3 regions of the Isoptericola sp. NPDC056134 genome follow, and region 1 is predicted to be linked to each of the others. Evidence: riboswitches for the same ligand, from Rfam matches in the RefSeq annotation. Region 1 holds a riboswitch; each other region holds the start of a gene.
What was found. Region 1 has a riboswitch for thiamine pyrophosphate ahead of ACFCZN_RS15710 (thiamine ABC transporter substrate binding subunit). Riboswitches for the same ligand answer to the same signal wherever they lie in the genome.
Positions count from the first base shown of each region.

Region 2: linked by a shared signal. The riboswitch ahead of ACFCZN_RS06425 (bifunctional hydroxymethylpyrimidine kinase/phosphomethylpyrimidine kinase) and the one ahead of ACFCZN_RS15710 (thiamine ABC transporter substrate binding subunit) in region 1 are both predicted to bind thiamine pyrophosphate.
Region 3: linked by a shared signal. The riboswitch ahead of ACFCZN_RS16075 (ECF transporter S component) and the one ahead of ACFCZN_RS15710 (thiamine ABC transporter substrate binding subunit) in region 1 are both predicted to bind thiamine pyrophosphate.

Region 1 covers NZ_JBHJVM010000017.1:1,259-5,769, forward strand. The annotation lists gene ACFCZN_RS15685 (AGE family epimerase/isomerase) at 1-139, shown strand, start outside; gene ACFCZN_RS15690 (RrF2 family transcriptional regulator) at 136-591, shown strand; gene ACFCZN_RS15695 (sulfite exporter TauE/SafE family protein) at 776-1,702, shown strand; gene ACFCZN_RS15700 (PAS domain-containing protein) at 1,854-2,633, shown strand; gene ACFCZN_RS15705 (DUF4235 domain-containing protein) at 2,665-2,931, opposite strand; TPP riboswitch at 3,091-3,195, shown strand; gene ACFCZN_RS15710 (thiamine ABC transporter substrate binding subunit) at 3,267-4,340, shown strand; gene ACFCZN_RS15715 (ABC transporter permease) at 4,316-4,511, shown strand, end outside.
Region 2 covers NZ_JBHJVM010000004.1:267,027-271,537, forward strand. The annotation lists gene ACFCZN_RS06405 (hypothetical protein) at 1-479, opposite strand, end outside; gene ACFCZN_RS06410 (copper resistance protein CopC) at 637-1,284, opposite strand; gene ACFCZN_RS06415 (YcnI family protein) at 1,281-2,072, opposite strand; gene ACFCZN_RS06420 (hypothetical protein) at 2,162-2,815, opposite strand; TPP riboswitch at 2,950-3,080, shown strand; gene ACFCZN_RS06425 (bifunctional hydroxymethylpyrimidine kinase/phosphomethylpyrimidine kinase) at 3,071-4,511, shown strand, end outside.
Region 3 covers NZ_JBHJVM010000018.1:305-4,815, forward strand. The annotation lists partial or broken gene ACFCZN_RS16050 (hypothetical protein) at 1-38, opposite strand, end outside; gene ACFCZN_RS16055 (hypothetical protein) at 19-357, shown strand; gene rsfS (ribosome silencing factor) at 354-800, shown strand; gene ACFCZN_RS16065 (histidine phosphatase family protein) at 797-1,486, shown strand; tRNA gene ACFCZN_RS16070 (tRNA-Ala) at 1,577-1,649, shown strand; TPP riboswitch at 1,793-1,904, shown strand; gene ACFCZN_RS16075 (ECF transporter S component) at 1,898-2,536, shown strand; gene ACFCZN_RS16080 (ATP-binding cassette domain-containing protein) at 2,511-3,992, shown strand; gene ACFCZN_RS16085 (CbiQ family ECF transporter T component) at 3,989-4,511, shown strand, end outside.

The sequences.
Region 1 (4,511 bases):
CAAGCCCGACATCTACCACGCGGCCCAGGCCGTGATCCTGCCGGACCTGCCCCTCACCGGGTCGTTCGCGGCGTCCGCCCGGGAGGCCGGGCCGCTGCTGGCCGGCACCCGACTGGGCGACGCGGTGACGACCTCGTGAGGATCTCCGCGAAGGCCGACTACGCGGTGCGGGCGGCCGCCGAGCTCGCCGCGTCCGGCGAGGGCCCCGTGCCGGCCGAGGCTCTCGCCCGCGCGCAGCAGGTGCCCCACCGCTTCCTCGAGGCGATCCTGAGCGACCTGCGGCGCGAGGGCATCGTCGCGAGCCGTCGCGGCGCGGGCGGCGGGTACGTGCTGGCCCGTCCGGCCGACAAGGTCACCGTCGCCGACGTCGTGCGCGCCGTGGACGGGCCGCTGGTGTTCGTGCGCGACGCGCGGCCCTCGGACCTGGAGTACACCGGCGCGGCGGCGTCGCTGCTGCACGTGTGGGTGGCGCTGCGCGTGAACGTCCGGGCCGTGCTGGAACAGGTGACCCTGGCGGACCTCGCGGCCGGGACGATCCCCGACGTCGTGCGACGGCTCACCGAGCAGGAATCGGCGTGGATCAACCCGTGAGCCCCGCTCCCGCGGCCTGACCGGCACGGGGCGGTCGGGGCGCGGCACGGCCCGCGCCGACCCCGGAAGGCGCGTCTCAGCATGCAGACAGATTCTTGAGACCGTTGAATCCGATAGAGCCGATCGGGTAACTTCACTGCAGACGCGGCGGACCCGCTGCCGCGCCGAAACGGAGGGAACCCCCGTGCGGACTCTCGTCCTCCTTGCCCTCGTGGGCCTCGGTGCGCAGCTTGTCGACGGCAGCCTGGGCATGGCCTACGGCGTCACCTCGACCACCCTGCTGCTCGCGATCGGTACCAACCCCGCGGCCGCGTCGGCGACCGTCCACCTCGCCGAGGTCGGGACGACGCTGGCGTCCGGTGCGTCGCACTGGCGGTTCGGGAACGTGGACTGGAAGGTCGTCACCAAGATCGGCATCCCCGGTGCGGTCGGCGCGTTCGCCGGCGCGACCTTCCTCTCGTGGCTGTCGACCGAGATCGCCAAGCCGCTGATGTCGATCCTGCTGCTGGGGCTGGGCCTGTACGTGCTGCTGCGCTTCACGCTCCGCGGGCTGCGCACGGACCGCCTCGGGCAGCCGCTCCGGAAGCGGTTCCTCACCCCGCTCGGCCTGGTCGCCGGGTTCATGGACGCCACGGGTGGCGGCGGCTGGGGGCCGGTGGGCACGCCCGCCATCCTCGCGAGCGGCCGCATGGAGCCCCGCAAGGTGATCGGCTCGATCGACACCAGCGAGTTCTTCGTGGCCGTCGCCGCGAGCCTCGGCTTCCTCTTCGGCCTCGGGACCGCGGGCATCAACCCGACCTGGGCCCTGGCGCTGCTCATCGGCGGCCTGATCGCGGCGCCGATCGCGGCGTGGCTCGTCCGCCTGGTGCCGCCGCGCGTCCTCGGCTCCGCCGTCGGCGGGATCATCGTGCTCACCAACGTCCGCACCCTGCTGAGCCTCGACGAGTTCCCGGTGAGCGACGGCGTGCGGGGTCTCGTCCTCGGGCTCATCGCGGTCGGCTGGGCCGCCGCCGTCGCCTACTCGTTCCGCGAGCACCGCAAGGCGGTCGCGGCGGAGCGGGCCGAGGCGGCCGGCGAGCACCCCGAGGCCGCGGCGACGACGGTCGCCTGACGCCTGCCCCCGGCACGGCCGAGGCCACCGACGACACCGCCACCGCACGTCACCCGCCGTGCGGTGGCGGTGTCGCGCCGTCCCGGTACGGTGGTGAAGCCAGGATTACTGCGCGCCTGACCCAGCTGCACGGCACTGGGGGTGAGCCTCGATGTCCAGCACGACCAACGACACACCGCGCCGCGAGCTCGTCGCCCTCGCGGAGCTGCTGGGTGCGGGGAGCCAGCTGCTCGTGGGCCGGTACCGCGTCGACGTCGCCACGGGGGAGTGGTGGTGGTCGGACGAGGTCTTCCGGATCTTCGGTCGCGAGCCGGGCAAGATCGCGCCGGGACCGGAGGTGCTGCGCGCCCACCTGCATCCCGACGACCGCGAGCGGCTCTCCCGGACGGCGGTGGTCGCGCTCGGCACCGGGCGGCCGTTCTCGGGGGCGCACCGCGTCGTGGACGACCACGGGCGCACCCATACCGTCGTCGTGACCGGACAGGGAAGGCATGGGGCCGACGGCGCGTCGTCGCAGATCGTCGGCTACGTCATCGACGCGAGCCCGGTCGTGCGGGACGCGCTGGAGCGCGAGGCGCACCGGGCCGTGTCCCGAGCGTTCGTCGCGGCCGCGGCCGCCGAGCAGGCCAAGGGCGCCATCATGGCGGTGTGCGGCGTGGACGAGTCGGTCGCCACCGAGGTGCTCGCGGACGCCGGCGCGCAGGTCGGGATCTCCGCCCAGTCGGCGGGCGAACAGGTGATGAAAGGGCTCGCGCGGCCCGTCGGGGACCGCGACGCCGCGCTCACGGCGGCGGAGGTGGTGCGGTCCGCCCCGCCGGCCCAGGACGCGGCGGACCGGCTCAGCCAGGCGCTCGCCACCGTGCGGCCGGTGGACCGGCCGCACGGGCACGACGCGCAGCTCGCCCGCCGGCGTCCGCGCGCGAGCCACTGACCCGCAGGGCGGGCCCGTCAGGAGCGGGGGATCAGCGGCCGGGGACGAACCGGGCCGCCGCGCGCACGGCGCCCTTGCGGGCGAGGCGCTTCGCGAGCACCGCGACCCCGCCCGAGACCGCCGCGAAGGTGACGGCCTGGATGATCGAGATCTCGTCGTCGTCCACGTTGGTGGGCGCCACGCTGCCCGTCGTCTTCTCCCAGACCACCCCGATCAGCTTCTGCGCGACCCATCCGGCGGCGATCGTCAGCACCACCGTGCCGACCTTCACGCCCAGCGGCTGCTCGGTGTCCGTCACGTGCTCTCCCTCGGTAGGTCCCGGCGCGGCCTCGGCACGACCGCGCGTCGTCTCGCGTGCGTCCGCGGCCGCCGGGCGGCGTCACGGCACGTCAGGCACGTCACACCCCGAGGCCGAGGACTGCACCACGGTAGCGCGGCGTCGGCGGGTAGGCTCGTGGTGATACGACAGGGGAGCGCCCACCGGCGCTGAGAGTGCGGACCGCCGCAGACCCTCGAACCTGACCCGGTTAGCACCGGTGGAGGAAGTCGGGAATCTCGTTCCCTGCGGACGGCCGCACCACGACGGTGCCGGGTGCCCGCAGGACCCCCTTCTCGCACCTTGAGGAGGACAGCATGAAGCTCACGACCACCGCCCGGACCACGGCCGCCACCGCGGGCGTCGTCGCCCTGCTGCCGCTGCTGGCGGCGTGCGGCGGGACGCCCACGGACGACGCGAGCGGCGCGGCGTCGAGCACGGTCACGCTCGTCACCCACGACTCGTTCGCCGTCTCCGACGACGTCCTTGCCGCGTTCGAGAAGGAGTCCGGTCTCACCGTCGAGCAGGTGGCCCCGGGCGACGCGGGCACGCTGGTGAACCAGCTCGTGCTCACCAAGGACGCGCCGCTGGGCGACGTCGTCTTCGGCGTGGACAACACGTACGCGTCGCGGGCCGTCGACGCCGGGGTCCTCGAGGAGTACCAGCCGGCCGACCTCGCCCCGGAGGTCGCGGCCTACGCGCCCGACGACCTGGCGGGCACGCTGACGCCGGTCGACGTGGGCGACGTGTGCATGAACCTTGACGACGGCTGGTTCGAGAAGCACGGCGTCACGCCCCCGACGACGCTCGAGGACCTCGCGAAGCCGGAGTACGCGGACCTCACCGTCGTGACCAATCCGGCGACGTCGTCCCCCGGCCTCGCGTTCCTGCTCGCGACGATCGGCGCGTTCGGCGCGGACGGCTGGGAGGCCTACTGGGCCGACCTACGCGACAACGGCCTCAAGGTGGCCGAGAGCTGGGAGGACGCGTACTACGTGGACTTCTCCGGCGCCGGCGAGGGCGGGCAGCGCCCGATCGCGCTGTCGTACGCGACGTCGCCTGCGTTCACCGTGAGCGACGACGGGAAGACCTCCGCCACGAGCGCGATGCTCGACACCTGCTTCCGGCAGGTCGAGTACGCGGGCGTGCTGGCGGGCGCCGAGAACCCCGAGGGCGCCGAGAAGCTGGTGGACTTCCTGACGAGCGCCGAGTTCCAGGCCGACGTGCCCGGCCAGATGTACATGTACCCCGCGGACCCGGGCGTGGAGCTGCCCGCCGACTGGCAGCAGTTCGCGCCCCTGGCCGACGAGCCGTTCGACGTGGCGCCCGCCGACGTCGCCGCGCACCGCGACGAGTGGATCGAGCAGTGGACGGCGACGGTCGTCGGCTGACGCGCCCCGTGCCCCGCGTCCCGCGCGCCACCGCCCGCCCGGCAGCCCGGGCGGCGCGGTGGCGCGCCGCCCGGCGGGGTGCAGACCGATGGGGCGCGTGGCTCGGCTGGGGCGCGGCCGTCGCGCTCCCGCTGGGCTTCCTCGCGGTCTTCTTCGCGTGGCCGGTGGTGT
Region 2 (4,511 bases), on a different contig from region 1:
TCGACCCGGTCGACGGCGTCGGGGGTCGAGCGGACCGTCTGCCGCAGGGCGGCGAGCCCGCGGTCGAGCTCGTCCAAGGACGCGTCGGCCGACCGGCACAGGTCGACGATCCGCGCCGACCACTCCCGGCGCTGCTGGTCGGTGTCCGGGACGTGGTCGTGCAGGAGCTGGTTGTGGTGGAACGCCTCGGAGAGGCGCTCGCGTGCCCGCCGCAGCGTGGGCGCGAGCTCGCGCGTCTCCCGGTCGCCGAGCTCCGCCTGGGCGAAGGCGAGCTCGTCCTCCGCGAGGCGGGCCCGCTCGTCCGCGCGCACCAGGGCGGAGCCCGCCTCCAGGCCGAGGCGCTGCAGCTCCGCCTCGAGGTCCTGTGCCCGCCCGCGCGCCGCCCTGCGGCGTCGTGCCGCCCAGAAGACCACCGCCGTGACCAGCACGACCACCACGACCAGGCCCGTCACGATCCCGACGATCTGCCCCGCATCCATGCTCGGCATCGTAGGCGGCTCCGGCGGGGTCCGGGGACGACCGACGACGACCCGACGACGACGCGGACGCCCGGGAGCATCACGACGGCGACCCGTCAGGGCCAGGGCGCGGCGGTCATTCCGGCCCTGGCCCTGACAGGTCGCGGGGTGCGGCGCGTCAGCCGCGACTTCGGGCGAGCCGCAGCGCCACCAGCACCGCCGCGCCGGCGAGCACGACGACGCCGCCTGCGATGCCGAGCACCACGACCAGCTCGGAGGCGTCGCCGCCCCCGGCGTCCGCGGCGGCCGACGCGCCCTCCGCGGCACCGTCGGACGCCTCGTCCGCGCCCCCGGCCGGGGCGCACGGCGTCGCGTCCGCCGCGGGGGCCGCCTCGGTCCCGGCGGGCGGCTCGTAGGTGAACGAGTACTCGCCGCTGGTGGGGTGCCCGTCGGCCGACACGATCCGCCAGTCGACCGTGTACTCGCCGCCCTCGCCCAGCGCGACGGGGACGGACACGGTGCGGTCCTGCGTCGTGGGGCACCCCGTCGCGTGGTCCGTGCCGTCGGCGTCCGTCACGGTGATCACCGTGCTGGAGCCCTCGGCGGACAGGTCGAGCACCACGTCGTCGAACGTCACGTCGACGGACTCCGGTGGCTCGGTCACGGTCGTCCCCGAGGCGGGCGAGGTCCCGACGACGACGTTGTGGGCGCTCGCGGGCCCCGCCGCGCCGACGACGCCGGCCGCGCCGAGGCCCAGGGCGAGCGCGAAGGACCCGGCCGCGGCGAGGGCGCGTCGCGCGGCGGGGCGGCCGTCCGGCGCGCTCATCGCTGCTCCGTGCCGTCCGTGCCGGTGGCCCGTGCGCGCGTCCGGGCGAGGGCGGTCACGCCGGTGACGGCGCCGACCAGCCCGAGCCCGAGGCCCGCGGCGCCGAGCGCGAGCGGGAGGGTGCCGGAGCCGCCGTCCTCGGCCGCCGCGTCGGTGTGCGCGTCCGTGGCGGCGTCGCCGGCACCGGCCGCCGACGCCGCGCCGTGGGCGCCGTCCTCGGCGGCCGGGACGACCTGCAGGACGGGGGCCGGGAGCTCGGGCTCGGCGTCGCCGGACGCCTCCTGGTCCCAGGCGACGACCTCGCCGTCGGAGTAGGTCTGGGTGGCGGGGAGGACGATCTCCTCCACGCCGTCCGGGACCGCGCCGGCCGACACGGTGAACCGGAGGAACTCGCCCGGCGCGATGCCGGCGTCGGCGTCGTCGGCGGTCCACTCGATGCTCGCCGGCGCCTCGGTGACGGTGGTGCCGTGCACCTCGACGGGCTCGGGCAGGGGCGCCTGGGTGACCTTCGCGGTCCAGCCCGGCACGGGCTCGACGGACACGCTGGTGAAGGGGGTGTCGGTGGGCAGGTCGACCTGCACCGCGGTGGTCGACGCCTCGGCGGACTCGTTCGGGACCTTGAAGGTGAGGGTGGCGTACGACCCGGCCTCGGCCGCGTCGGGGGTCACGGTCACGTGCGCGGACGCGGCGGTCGCGCCGAGCACGAGGGCGGGGAGGGCGAGCGCGGCCGCGCCGACGAGGCGGCGCGGGCGGAGGGCACGGGTGATGACAGGGGTGGTCCTGGACATGGGTTCTTCTGCTCCTGGCTGTCAGGTGTGTCAGGCGGTCGTGGGACGGCGAGGGACCCGCCCCCGTCCGACGACGGACCAGGGCAGGGTCAGGCGGCGCGCGCGAGGGCGCCCGGGAGCAGCGGGGGTCCTCGTGGGGGCGTGCGCCGGCGGACGCGGGCCGGGTGGGGGCGCCAGGTGCGCCCGACGACGACGGCGGGCTCGCGGACCACCGGCAGCGCCGGCGGCTCCTGCACGAGGAGCGCGACGTGCCGCAGGTGCCCGACGACGGTGAGGGCCGCCCGGTCGCCCGCCGCGAGCAGCAGGGCGGTGAGCAGCACCGCGGCGGCGTGCGCGGCGAGCATCCAGGACGTCGTCCCGGCGTCGCCCGCGTGATGCAGCAGCCCGCCGCCCGTCGCGGGCGCGAGGGAGCCCGGGCCCATGGCGTGGAGCGCGTGCCCGTCCAGGGTGGTGCCCGGGGTCGGGAGCGGTGCCGAGGGAGCGCCCGTGCCCGCCGCGCCGAGCACGGACAACGTCGTGTGCTGGACGAGCTGCAGCGCGACCATCGCCGGCAGGAGGCGCCGGAGGGTCAGCCTGCGGCGCGCGGTCCACACCGCGAGCGGCGCCGTGAGCGCCGCGACGACGAGCCAGGCGAGGGGTGCCCCGGGGAGCGCGCCGCCGGCCAGCAGGTGGGCGGCGGCCGCGATGCTGAGCGTCGTGCCGGCGACGAGGAGCTCGCGCACACGACGGACGACCACGGGCACCCCCGCACCCTACCGCGGCGTCGGCCGGGACCTGCAGTCTCGCCCCGGGCGGCCGCCCGGACGACGGCGGAGCCAGGAACGACGCACCCGCGCGGGACGCCGGACCCGCCGGTGCCGACCTGGGCTACGGTGGGCGCCACGACACGGGGTGCGTCCCGACCGGTCATCGCCGCGACTTCGTCACGGCCGGCCGGCGGGCGCTGAGAACACACCCGTCGAACCTGATCTAGCTCGTACTAGCGAAGGGATGTCGACATGAGTGCGCGCGCACCTGAAGACAGCTCCGCCGGCCGCGCCGGCAGCACCACCCCTGCTCACGCCGCCCCCGCTCCCGTCTCGTCGCCGACGAGGGCGCTCCGGACGGGCAGCCGGCCCCGCGTCCTGGCGGTCGCCGGGTCCGACCCGTCCGGGGGCGCGGGCGTCCAGGCCGACCTCAAGTCGATCGCGGCCGCGGGCGGCTACGGGATGGCCGCCGTCACGGCTCTGACCGTGCAGAACACCCGCGGCGTGCGCGACGTGCACCTGCCGCCCGCCGCGTTCCTCGCCGCGCAGCTCGACGCCGTCACCGACGACGTGACCGTCGACGCCGTGAAGATCGGGATGCTCGCCTCGGCCCCGGTGGCCCGGGCGGTGGCCGCGTGGCTCGACGCGCTGTCGCACGCCACGTCCGACCGGTCGGGCACGACCGCGCGCCCCGCCGTCGTCCTGGACCCGGTCATGGTGGCGACCAGCGGGGACCGGCTGCTCGACCCGGCGGCCGAGGACGCCGTGCGGGACCTGCTCGGCCGGGTGGACGTCGTGACGCCGAACCTGCCCGAGCTCGCGGTCCTCGCGCAGGAGCCCCCCGCCGCGGACTGGCCCGCCGCCCTCGAGCAGGCGCGACGGCTGGCCGCCCGGCACGGGGTCCTGGTGGTGGCGAAGGGCGGCCACCTGCTCGCGCGTCCGGACGCGAGGGAGGAGGGCGCCCCGGACGCCCTCGTCGGCCCGCAGGGCGTGCTCGTGGAGCTCCCCGGCCCGCGCCTGACCAGCACCTCCACCCACGGCACCGGCTGCTCGCTGTCCAGCGGGCTGGCCGCCCGGTACGCGCGCACGGGCGACTGGGCGGAGGCGCTGCGCGGCACGAAGGCCTGGCTGACCGCGGCGATCCGGGCGGGGGAGGCCCTGCGCGTCGGCGGCGGGAACGGCCCCGTCGACCACCTGGTGGGGCTGCGCGCGGGCGGCGCGGAACCCCAGGCGCCGTCCCGTGCGGCCGGTGCGGGCGCGGAGGACGTCGTCGCCCGGTGGTGGGACGACGCCGCGGACGTGCGTGCCGCGATCGACGACCTGGCGTTCGTCCGGTCGCTGGGCGACGGGACCCTCGACCCCGACCACTTCCGCACCTATCTGGAGCAGGACGCGCTCTACCTGCGCGACTACGCGCGCTGCCTCGCGCGGGCGAGCGAGCTCGCGCCCACGCGGGCCGAGCAGGCGTTCTGGGCCGGTGGCGCGCACGGCGCCCTGGTGACGGAGCTCGACCTCCACACGCGCTGGCTGGGCGGGGAGCCGCAGGACGTGCCCGCCAGCGCCACGACGGCCGCCTACCTCGACCACCTGCGCGCGGCCGGCGACGACTACGCGACCCTCGTGGCCGCCGTCCTGCCCTGCTACTGGATCTACCAGGACGTGGGGGAGCGGCTGGCCGCCCGCAACCACGCGG
Region 3 (4,511 bases), on a different contig from region 1:
ACGGAGCGGCCCGCGTCCGTGCCGCCGTCGCGCCCCACGGCGGGGGCCGCCCAGCCGGCGGCCGCGCCGGAGCGACCCGCCGCGTCCCCGTTCGACGCGCTGGTCGCGTCGGAGCAGCCCGTCCGCGCGCGCTCGGCCGCGCCGCTGGACGACGAGGACGACGACGAGGACTGGGACGAGCCCGAGGCGTCCTACACCTGGCTGCACTACATCGTCCTCGTGGTCGTCGCGTTCGTGCTGGGGCTCCTGGTCTGGAAGCTGCTGCTCGGCGACAACGGCGCCCAGGACTTCACGACCGACGGCGCCGCGCCCGCGAGCGTCGTCCTCCCGTACGAGCACCCCGGAGCCGCTGCATGACCGCCAGCCCCCGCGCCGTCGAGCTGGCGATCGTCGCCGCTCGGGCCGCCTCGGACCGCAAGGCGCAGGAGATCATCGCGCTGGACGTGAGCGACCAGCTGGTGCTCACCGACGTGTTCCTCATCGCCTCGGGCACGAACGAGCGGCAGGTCTCGGCCATCGTGGACGCCGTCGAGGAGGCGATGTTCCTCGCCGGGTCCAAGCCGATCCGCCGCGAGGGCAAGGCGCAGGCGCGATGGGTGCTGCTCGACTTCGGCGAGGTCGTCGTCCACGTGCAGCACGCCGAGGACCGCGTGTACTACGCGCTCGAGCGCCTGTGGAAGGACTGCCCGGCGGTCGAGCTGCCGGAGGACGCGCGCGGCGGCGACGGCGCGGCGGCCGCCGCCGAGTACGGCGACGGCGGGGGCGACGGCGCGATCCGTCTCGCGGGCGACGAGCGGTGACGGCCGGCACCGTCGTCCTGCTGCGGCACGCCCGCACCGCCTACAACGCCTCCCTGCGGCTGCAGGGGCAGATCGACATCCCGCTCGACGAGGTCGGACGCTGGCAGGCGGCGGAGGGCGGCTCCGCGCTCGCGTCGTCGCACCGCGCGACGCGCATCGTGTCGTCCGACCTGGGCCGCGCCGTCGAGACGGCGTCCGCGTACGCGGACGCGCTCGGCGGGGAGCCCCTGGTGACGGACGAGCGCCTGCGCGAGCGCGGCTTCGGCGCCTGGGAGGGCCTCACGGGCGCCGAGCTGCAGGAGCGCTGGCCCGAGGAGTACGCAGCCTGGCGCCTCGGTGCCGAGCCCGTGGGGGCGGGGGCCGAGACGAAGGCGGCGGTCGCGCAGCGCATGGCCGAGGCCGTGGCCGAGCACGCCGCGGACCTGGCTGACGACGCGACGCTCGTCCTCGTGTCGCACGGGGCCGCCATCTCGCTGGCGGTGACGGCGCTGCTCGGGCTCGACCCGGCCACCTGGCGCGGACTGGCGGGCATGCACAACGTGCACTGGTCGCACCTGCACCGTGCCGGGGAGGGCGCCGTGCCGGCATGGCGCCTCGTGGCGCACAACGTGGGCGCGGGGTACCCCCTGGACCGCTGGCAGGCGGGACCGGACTGGAATTTGGAACCTGGCCCGAAGTCTGCCTAAGATATCGACGTTCCGAGGGGCGCAAGCCCGGAGGAACACACCGAATCAGACGAATCGCCTGGCCGTCCGCGGTCGCGAGAGTCGGTTCTCGGGGCTGTGGCGCAGCTGGTAGCGCACCTGCATGGCATGCAGGGGGTCAGGGGTTCGAGTCCCCTCAGCTCCACCCCGACAAGAAGGCCCGGAACCTCATGGTTCCGGGCCTTCTTGCGTGACCAGGGGTTTCACGGTGCGGGACGGTCTTGCGCGGACGCCGACGTCGCCTAGGGTCGGACCTGCGGCCGCGTCGTCGGCCGTCACATCTGAAGACACCCATGACAGGGGAGCGCCGTCGAAGGGGCGCTGAGAGTGCGGGCACAGCCGCAGACCCTTGGAACCTGCTCCGGTTAGCACCGGCGAAGGGAGTTACCTGGAATGTCCGCGCCCATCTCTCTGCGCAGCGCGTCCCCGCGGTACCGTACCGTCGACCTCGTCACCGTGGCCATGCTCGGCGTGGCCGTCGGTGTCGTCTTCTGGGGCTGGACCCAGCTCTACCACCTGCTCTCCGCCGGGCTGGCGGTCGCCTTCCCGCCGGCCACCGGGCTGCTCGGGGGCGGCTGGCTGCTCGGCGGCGTGCTGGGCGGCCTCATCGTCCGCCGCCCGGGCGCGGCGCTGCTCACCGAGGTCGTCGCCGCGAGCGTCGAGGCGCTGCTCGGCGCCGGCTGGGGCTTCTCGGCGATCGTCTCCGGCGTCGTCCAGGGGTTCGGCGCCGAGCTCGTGCTCGCCCTGTTCCTCTATCGCCGGTTCGGCACCGCCGTCGCGGCCCTGGCGGGTGCGGCGGCGGGCGCGTGCGGCGCCGTCTACGAGTGGTTCGCCTACTACCCGGACTGGGCGTGGGGCTTCCGGCTGGCGTACCTGGGCCTGTTCGCGCTGTCCGGCGCGCTGCTCGCGGGCCTGGGAGGCGCGGCGCTCGTGCGCGCCCTCGCGCGGGCCGGCGTGCTCGACGCGTTCGGGCCGGGGCGCGACCTCGCCGACCGCGGCGTCGGTCGTGCCGCCGATCGCGCCCGGGCCTGACGGCGTGGCGCGCGACGACGTCCGGGCGCGCGTGCGGGGGCTGAGCTGGCGGCCCACCGGGCGCCGGGTCCCGACGATCGAGGGCCTCGACCTCACCGTCGGCGCGGGGGAGCGCATCGGCCTGGTCGGGCCGAGCGGGGCGGGCAAGTCGACCGTGCTGCACGCCCTCGCGGGGGTCCTGGGGGACCCGCTGCCCGGCGACCTGTCCGGCACCGTCCACGTGGACGGCGGGGTGGGGCTCGTGCCGCAGGACCCGGGCTCCGCGGTCGTCGCGGCCCGGATCGGCCGGGACGCCGCCTTCGGCCCCGAGAACTCCGGCCTGCCGCGGGACGAGATCTGGCGTCGGGCCCGGAAGGCTCTCGACCGGGTCGGGCTGCGGTACCCGCCCGACAGGCCGACGTCGGCCCTCTCGGGCGGCGAGCTGCAGCGGCTCGCGCTCGCAGGGGCGCTGGCGAGCGCCCCGGGCCTGCTGCTCCTGGACGAGCCGACCGCGATGCTCGACCCCGCCGCCGCGGCCGAGGTCCGCGCCGCCGTCGTCGGCGCGCTGGAGGGCACGGGCACATCCCTCGTGGTGGTCGACCACCACGTCGGGCCGTGGCTCGAGCACCTGGACCGCGTCGTGGTGCTCGGGCCGGCGGGTCGGGTCACGCACGACGTCGCGCCCGCCGCGCTGAGCGACGGCGCGGCCGGCCGGCGCGCTGACCTGACGCGCGCCGGCGTCTGGCTGCCCGGGGTGGCGGCGCCCGATCCGCTGCCCGTCCCGGCCGCGCTGGTCGCGCCGGACGACGCCGGGCCGGAGGTCTCGGTCGACTCCCTCGAGGTCGACCTGACGACGCGCGGCCTGCGCGGCCGTACCACCACGCGGGCGCTCGACGGCGTGGCCGCGCGGCTGCCTGCGGGGCTCCTCACGGCCGTCACGGGGCCCTCGGGTGCGGGGAAGTCCACGCTCGTCGCCACCCTCGCGGGGCACCTGCGGCCGACCGCCGGCGTGGTGCGGGGAGCTCCGGGGCGTACGGCCCGCTCGCGAGACCTCGCGCGGTCGTGCGGCTGGGTGCCGCAGCACCCGGAGCACGGCCTGCTCGCCCCGCGCGTGCGGGACGAGGTGGAGCTCACCGGCCGACGCCTCGGCGTCCGGGTGGACGTGGACGAGGTGCTCGCGCTGCTGCGCCTGGACCATCTCGCCGACGCGCACCCGTTCCGGCTGTCCGGCGGCGAGCAGCGGCGGCTCGCGCTGGCGGCCGCGCTCGCGCACCGGCCGGGGCTCGTGCTGCTGGACGAGCCGACCGTCGGCCAGGACCGGGGGACCTGGGCGGCGGTGGCGGGGTGGGCCACCGCCGCCGCCCGGCATGGCGCCACCGTCGCGGCCAGCACCCACGACGCGCACCTCGTCGCCCTCGCCGGGCACCAGGTGCAGCTCGGCGGCCCGGCACGCGAGCGACAGGCGGTGGCGGCATGACCGGTGTGCTGGGGCGCGTGAACGCCCTCGTGCTCGTGGCGCTCGGGCTGCTCGGGCTGGTCGCCTCCCTGGGCGTCCGGGACGTCGCGAGCGCCGGCGTCGCGCTGGGCGCCTGCCTGGCGTTCGGGCTGCTGCTCCTGCCGCGCGGGGCCGGGTCGCCGGCCCGGTACCTCGCGGTCGTCGTCGCCATCGCGTCGGTGGCGTGGTCCACCTGGCTGCTCGGCGGCCGCGACCCGGTGGAGGCCGGCGTCGCGGGGGCCCGCATCGCGGTGCTCGCGCTGCCGGGCGTGGCGCTCGCCCCGCTCGTCGACCCGAGCGGGCTGGCCGACCAGCTCGGCCAGCGGCTGCGCCTGCCGGCGCGCTTCGTCGTCGGCGTCGCCGCGGCGCTGCAGCGGTTCGAGCGGCTCGGTGCGGTGTGGGAGCAGGCGTCGCGAGCCCGCCGGTCGCGCGGCGTCGGGCCCGGCCGGGGTCCGCTCTCGCGGGCCCGACACGCGGCGTCCGTGACGTTCGCGGTCCTGG